DNA from 2 places in the Massilia sp. UBA6681 genome. Region 1 is predicted to be linked to the other one. Evidence: predicted binding sites of a transcription regulator. Region 1 holds the regulator's gene; the other holds the start of a gene.
The links. The regulator sigma-54, encoded in region 1, starts transcription at its own class of promoters, with help from an activator protein. The targets are predictions, from matches to a motif close to TGGCANGNAANCTGCTTT.
Positions count from the first base shown of each region.

Region 2: a site for sigma-54 is predicted at 1,722-1,739, ahead of pepA (flocculation-associated PEP-CTERM protein PepA). Genes of this name have one in related genera too.

Region 1 covers NZ_DKJX01000031.1:4,034-7,415, reverse strand. The annotation lists gene lptA (lipopolysaccharide transport periplasmic protein LptA) at 1-349, shown strand, start outside; gene lptB (LPS export ABC transporter ATP-binding protein) at 358-1,137, shown strand; gene B2R83_RS04095 (RNA polymerase factor sigma-54) at 1,153-2,625, shown strand; gene hpf (ribosome hibernation-promoting factor, HPF/YfiA family) at 2,683-3,036, shown strand; gene B2R83_RS04085 (enoyl-CoA hydratase/isomerase family protein) at 3,180-3,382, shown strand, end outside.
Region 2 covers NZ_DKJX01000098.1:68,557-71,938, reverse strand. The annotation lists gene B2R83_RS18200 (N-acyl amino acid synthase FeeM domain-containing protein) at 109-837, shown strand; gene B2R83_RS18195 (class I SAM-dependent methyltransferase) at 963-1,628, shown strand; gene pepA (flocculation-associated PEP-CTERM protein PepA) at 1,778-2,635, shown strand; gene B2R83_RS18185 (ThiF family adenylyltransferase) at 2,709-3,382, opposite strand, start outside.

The DNA of each region.
Region 1 (3,382 bases):
GGAGGGCTACATGAGCGTGACCCTGACCGCCAACAACGGCAAGCTGGCGACCTTCCGCCAGAAACGCGACGGCGGTCCCGACCTGTGGGTCGAGGGCCAGGCCCAGCGCATCGAATACGACGAGCGCGCCGAACTGGTCAAGCTGTTCACCAGCGCCGAAGTGCGCGAGCTGGAGGGCGGCCGCATGACCAACGAGATCAAGGGGCCGTTCATCTCCTACGACAACCGCCGCGAAGTCGCACAGGTGCGCAACGATCCTACCGGCCAGAGCAAGGTGGGCGGCGGCCGCGGCACCCTGATCATCGCGCCCCGCCGTACCACGGCGCCAGCCGAAGGTGCAAAGCAATGACGGCAGCCATGAGCGCAAGCACCGACGCAGCGGCGACCGCGGTCGAAGGCTGCAGCACCCTGATCGTCAAGGGCCTGCAGAAGAGCTACGGCAAGCGCCTGGTGGTGCGCGACGTGTCGCTGCAGGTGGAATGCGGCGAAGTGGTGGGCCTGCTCGGCCCCAACGGCGCCGGCAAGACCACCTCCTTCTACATGATCGTCGGCCTGGTGCCCTCGGACGCCGGCACCATCGACATCAACGGCACCGACATCTCGAGCCTGCCGATCCACCGCCGTGCGGTGCTGGGCCTGTCCTACCTGCCGCAGGAAGCCTCGGTGTTCCGCAAGCTGACGGTGGAGGAGAACATCCGCGCCGTGCTGGAACTGCAGCGCGTGGACGGCAAGCCGCTCACCCGCGACCAGATCAGCGAGCGCCTCGACACCCTGCTGGCCGAACTGCAGATCGAGAAGCTGCGCGAGAACCCGGCGCTGTCGCTGTCGGGCGGCGAACGGCGCCGCGTCGAGATCGCGCGGGCGCTCGCGACCAACCCGCGCTTCGTGCTGCTCGACGAACCCTTCGCCGGCGTCGACCCGATCGCGGTGATCGAGATCCAGCGCATCGTGCGCTTCCTGAAGGAGCGCAACATCGGCGTCCTGATCACCGACCACAACGTGCGCGAGACGCTCGGCATCTGCGACCGCGCCTACATCATCAACCAGGGGGCGGTGCTGGCCTCGGGCCGCCCTGACGACATCATCGCCAACGAATCCGTACGGCGCGTGTACCTCGGCGAGCACTTCAGGATGTAATCAAGAGCACCAGGCATGAAACAGTCTCTCCAGCTACGCACTTCGCAGCACCTGGCGCTCACGCCGCAGCTGCAGCAGTCGATCCGCCTGCTGCAGCTCTCCACGCTCGAACTGCACCAGGAGATCGAGCAGATCCTGCACGACAACCCGCTGCTCGAACGGCTCGACGATCCGCTCGACCGCTCGGTGCGGCTGCTGGCGGACGGCGCGATCAATACCGCGCCGGCGAATGGCGAAGCGCCGGCGCCCCAGCCGCAGGAAGGGCAGGAGGGCGCGAAGGCCGAGCCCGAGGGCGCGGACGGCGAAGACCATGGGGAGCGTGCCGATGCCGATGCGGATTGGGGCGGCGAAGGCGGCGGCGCGCGCAGCGGCGACGACGAGGACGGCCGTCCGCAGCTGGAAGCCGACGGCATCACGCTGCGCGAGCACCTGACGGAACAGATCCGATTGAGCTGCTGCAGCCTGCGCGACCGCGCGCTGGCCGAGCTGGTGATCGATGCGCTCGACGACAACGGCTACCTGGAAGAGCCGCTCGACGACATCCATGCGCGCCTGCCGGCAGAACTCGAGATCGAGATGGACGAGCTGCGCTGCGCGCTGGCGCTGGTGCAGAGCCTGGACCCGGTGGGCGTGGGCGCGCGCAGCGCGGCCGAATGCCTGGCCCTGCAGATCCGCCGCATGCCGGGCGTGCCCCTGGTGACGCGGCGCCTTGCCTTGAAGATCGTCGAAGGCTACCTGACCTGGTTCGCGCAGCGCGAATACACCAAGCTGAAAAAGGCGCTCGACTGCGACGACGAAGACCTGCGCGAAGTGCAGGCCGTGGTCCGCCAATGCAATCCACATCCCGGCGCGGCCTTCGGTTCGGGGGTATCCGACTACGTGGTGCCGGACGTGATCGTGCGCCGCGCCAAGAACGGCTGGCAGGTGTCGCTGAACCCCGACGTCATGCCCAAGCTGCGCGTGAACTCGCTGTATGCGAACCTGCTCAAGCAGGGCAAGAGCGAAAGCCAGATGGGCGCGCAGCTGCAGGAAGCCAAGTGGCTCATCAAGAACATGCGCCAGCGCTTCGACACGATCCTGCGTGTTGCCGAGGCAATCGTCGAGCGCCAGCGCAACTTTTTCAGCCACGGCGCGGTTGCCATGCGCCCTCTTGTTTTGCGTGAGATAGCTGATACACTAGGCCTACACGAGAGCACGATCTCGCGTGTAACCACGCAGAAATACATGCTGACCCCGCACGGCATGTTCGAGCTGAAGTACTTCTTCGGAAGCCACGTCGCCACCGAAGCGGGGGGAGAAGCCTCCTCGACGGCGATCCGCGCGCTTATTGCGCAATTGACAGGAGCAGAAGACCCTAGGAATCCTCTATCCGACAGCAAGATCGCGGAGATGCTCGGGGAACAAGGTATGGTCATTGCGCGCCGGACGGTTGCCAAATACCGCGAAGCGCTCAAGATTCCTCCCGTCAGCCTCCGTAAATCCCTGTAAAGCACTGCCCACTCTCACCTTGTGGCGCGGGCAGGGCACCTTCCCAAAGGAGTGTGTATGAACCTCACAATCAGCGGCCACCATCTCGAAGTCACACCCGCCATCCGTGAATACGTTCAGAATAAGCTCGAGCGCATCACCCGCCATTTCGACCACGTGATCGACACCCACGTGTTCCTCGCCATCGATAACCTCACTGAAAAAGAAAAACGGCAAAAGGCCGAGATCAACCTACAGGTATCGGGCAAGATTCTGCATGTGGCGAGTGCTGCGCAAGATCTGTATGCGGCCATCGACACCTTGATGGACAGGTTGGACAGGCAGGTTCTGAAACACAAATCCATGCTGCAAAATCATAACCACGTGGCGCACAAGCGCCTTCCGGACAACGGAGAAGCCGCTGCCGCGTAATTCATACGGGTAGCCGCAAAACACAGCAAGGGCGTCTGAGGGGACGCCCTTTTTGCTTTTGTACAATACCTGTTACTTTTCTACGCTTCCGTTTGTACAAATGTTCTGTAGAATGCATGTCTTTTCGATCACAGAATACCATCATGACCGATACCGTCCTGACCCGCGTTGCCAACCGCACCGGCGTCATCACGCTCGACCGGCCGAAGGCGCTGAACTCCCTCTCGCTCGACATGGTGCGCGCCCTGAGCGCCATCCTGCTGCAATGGAAGGATGACGCGGGCATCGACGCGGTGGTCATCACCAGCAGCAGCGAGAAGGCCTTGTGCGCCGGCGGCGATATCCG
Region 2 (3,382 bases), on a different contig from region 1:
AGATAAAATTCTTTAAAACAATTTGTTGCTAAATTAGAATTTCGAGTGCTATGATATGAGGCAGTCCCGACTGCGGCATGACGCGTCCATTCCGCCAGGAGAGTACACATGTTCGACACCTTAACGACAGAACCCGTCAGCCCTGCACCTGCTGACGACGGGACAGATGCGTACTCGCCCAGCATTGTCGACGTCACCATCAACGAGAGCGTGTTCGGCATCCGTGCCGCCGACGTCGACGAGCAGCGCAGTTCCGCCAGCATGCTCATCAGCAAGATGTATGCGTGGCGCGGCTATAGCGGCAACCACCATATCGGCGAGGACCCCAACCGGATTACCCTGACGGCGTCGAACAAGAATGGGGTTATCGGTACGCTGAGCCTCAACCTCGATTCGGACGTCGGCCTGCTTGCCGACCAGGTATTCCAGGATCATATCGATCCCTACCGCGCCCAGGGCAAGGTGTGCGAGATCATCAAGCTCGCCTTCGATCCGACGATCAAATCCAAGGCGGTGCTGGCCTCCCTGTTCCATGTGGCCTTCATCTATGCCAGGGATTTGCACCAGTGCAGCGACATCTTCATCGAAGTGAATCCGCGCCACCGCCGCTTCTATGAAGTCATGCTCGACTTCCGGGTCGAATGCGAATCGCGGCCGAATCCGCGCGTCGACGCGCCGGCCGTGCTGTTGCGCGGGCATATCGCCCGCGGCACCCAGCGTATTGCCGAGGTGGCGGGGAAGGGCGACCACGCGGTTGGCGACCGCTCCCTGTTTCCCTACTTTTTCTCGCCCCGCGAAGAGGCCGGTATCATTGCGCGCCTGAAACGCATTGGCTGATTCCTGCCCCCCGCGTGGGGTAGTTGAACAAAAATCCTTCCTGTCAGGCATCTGCAGCTTGCTCCCTGCTGCAGAACCTCCTATATTCACTTTCTTCTTTTCACCATTCACAGCAAGGAATGCCCATGACGAGCGGTAAAACCCGTGATGAAATCGCCGAAGCCTACTCATCCGAGCCGTGGTGGTACGACATCCGCGGCTTCTTCATCCTCACCTTCGCCTATAACAGCACGATCGGCACCCAGATGCGCTTCTTCGGCCCCAATTTCGGCCCGGATCACCTGGAGGTCGCCTGCGGCACCGGAACCCTGCTGGAAATGATCCTCAACTGGCGCCGCCGCCGCAAGCTGCCCAAGGTGAACGTGGTCGGCATCGACTACGCGCCTTCGATGCTGGCCGGCGCCAGGAAGCGCTTCGCCAAGGATCCCCAGGTGAAGGTGCAGCATGCCGACGCCGCCGACCTGCCTTTCCCGAGCAACCACTTCGATACGGCCAACATCGCCAACTCGATCCATTGCTTCCCGACCGTCGATGGGGCGCTGCGCGACATCCTGCGCGTGCTCAAGCCGGGCGGAACGCTGGCGGCCAATGTGCTGCTGTATCCGAGCGGGTTTGCCCCCTTGCGCTGGGCGGCTCAAAAGATCAATGACTGGGGCATCAAGAAGGGCATTTTGTACAGCCCTTTCCGGGAAGAAGACATTTGCCAGAAGATGCTGGATGCGGGCTACGAGATCGCCTCGGCGTTCAAGTCAGGCAATACGTGGAATGTCATAGCACGTAAACCCCTTTGATATCTTGGTGTTAACTGTCGGGTTTCTTTACATGTCTCGACAGTAAAATTGAGAGTTTTTTCTAAGTGACTGAAATAAAAGGAAAAATTGTTCTGGCACAGTCTTTGCTATATACCCTGTGTAAGTTCAGACCCACTTAGGAGATCAAAATGAAGGCACTGTTGTCGAAAAAGATGATTGCTGGTGCAGCCGCTGCACTCTCGCTGTTCGCAACCGCTGGCGCCCAAGCAGCTACGGTTCTCCCGGATTTCGTTGTCGTGCCGCCAGGTGGTACCCGCGCAGACGATGGTTTCACCGCCGATAAAATCACTGGTAACTATACTGAAGTTGCAACGTTCAACCCGGACGGTACCTTCAATGTGTCGCTGCTGTGGGTTGCCGGCCAATTTGTCGCCAATGACGGCAACACGCCTTACCAGGGCGCCGATACGGGCCTGGGCGCTCGGTATGGCATGTATGCAACCTACCAGGCTTCGGGCCGTTTCTCGACTAGCGCAGCTGGCGTGACCACGTTCCGTTTCACTCCGGGTACCGGCAGCTTCCAGCTGTTCCTCGACCAGAACAACGACTCCATCAGCCGTTTCAATACCATTTACTACACCCCGCCGGCAACTGGCGCGGGCACTTTCCAGTTCCAGCCTGGCCGCGTGGATGATGACCTCCTGCTGGCCAGCGGCCAAGCCGTGCGCGGTGTCGGCACCCTGGATCCAAGCCTGGAAACTTGCGGCAACAGCGATCCGAGCGCCATCAACTGCGGCAGCTTCGGTTCGACTACCTCCTTCTCGCTGGAAGCAGCTGGCCTGAACTTCTTCGTCGATCCGCGTCCGTTCTACAACCTGTCCTTCCAGGCGGGCCAGCTGAACAACTTTACCCCGACTGGCACCCAGACCATCAATGGTTCGCTGGACGTGGTGTTCGGTGTGCCGGAACCGACCTCGCTGGGCCTGCTGGGCCTGGGCCTGCTGGGTCTGAGCGCCGCTGCCAAGCGTCGCAAGCAAGCCAAGTAATCTTCGTCGAATCCGGCCTTGCCGGATCCAGGAGTAAAAATCCACTGCCTCGGCAGTGGATTTTTTTTGTGGTTCAGTCCTTGGACAGCTTTCCGAACTGACGCTTGCCGATTGCAATCGCCAGCTTCTGGATCGGATGGCTGTTGCCGCCGGGGCGCCAAGTCTGCTTGAGCTTGTTACGGTAGGCGTCGAACTGCATGCCATAGGGCGCCGCCAGCACCTTGCCGCGGCCGAGCAGGATCTTCAGCGCTTCAGTCCCGACGATGCCCGCGCACAGCTGGCAGGCCATGAAGGTCGATGGGCCGCGCTGATCGTCGAAATTCACCGCTTCCGGCATCACGAGGTAAGGCCGGTGCAGCCCGGCCGGCGCCAGGCCGATGGCGAAACGGATCGCCTTGTCGATGTCCGGCAAGTCGCCCCATTGGAAATACTCTTCGAAGGTCATTCCGCCTGGCATGAAATTCAGCAAGGCGGCGCCCATGCCCAGCGGCGCCGCAGTGGTGGCGGGCACGCCCAGTTGTGCGCACCTTGCGAAGGTCTGGCGGCGCGCATCGAAGGCGAAGAAATCCAGGCCGTCGACGTACAGGTCGGCATCTCCCAGGAAATCGTCGAGATTGCCCGCGTCGACGCCGTCCGAAAATACCCGGATCTCGACTTCAGGATTGATGTCGCGCGCCATGCGCTCCAGGACTTCGGCTTTCGGCTGGCCCAGCGTGGACATCATCGCGCCCACCTGGCGGTTGAAAT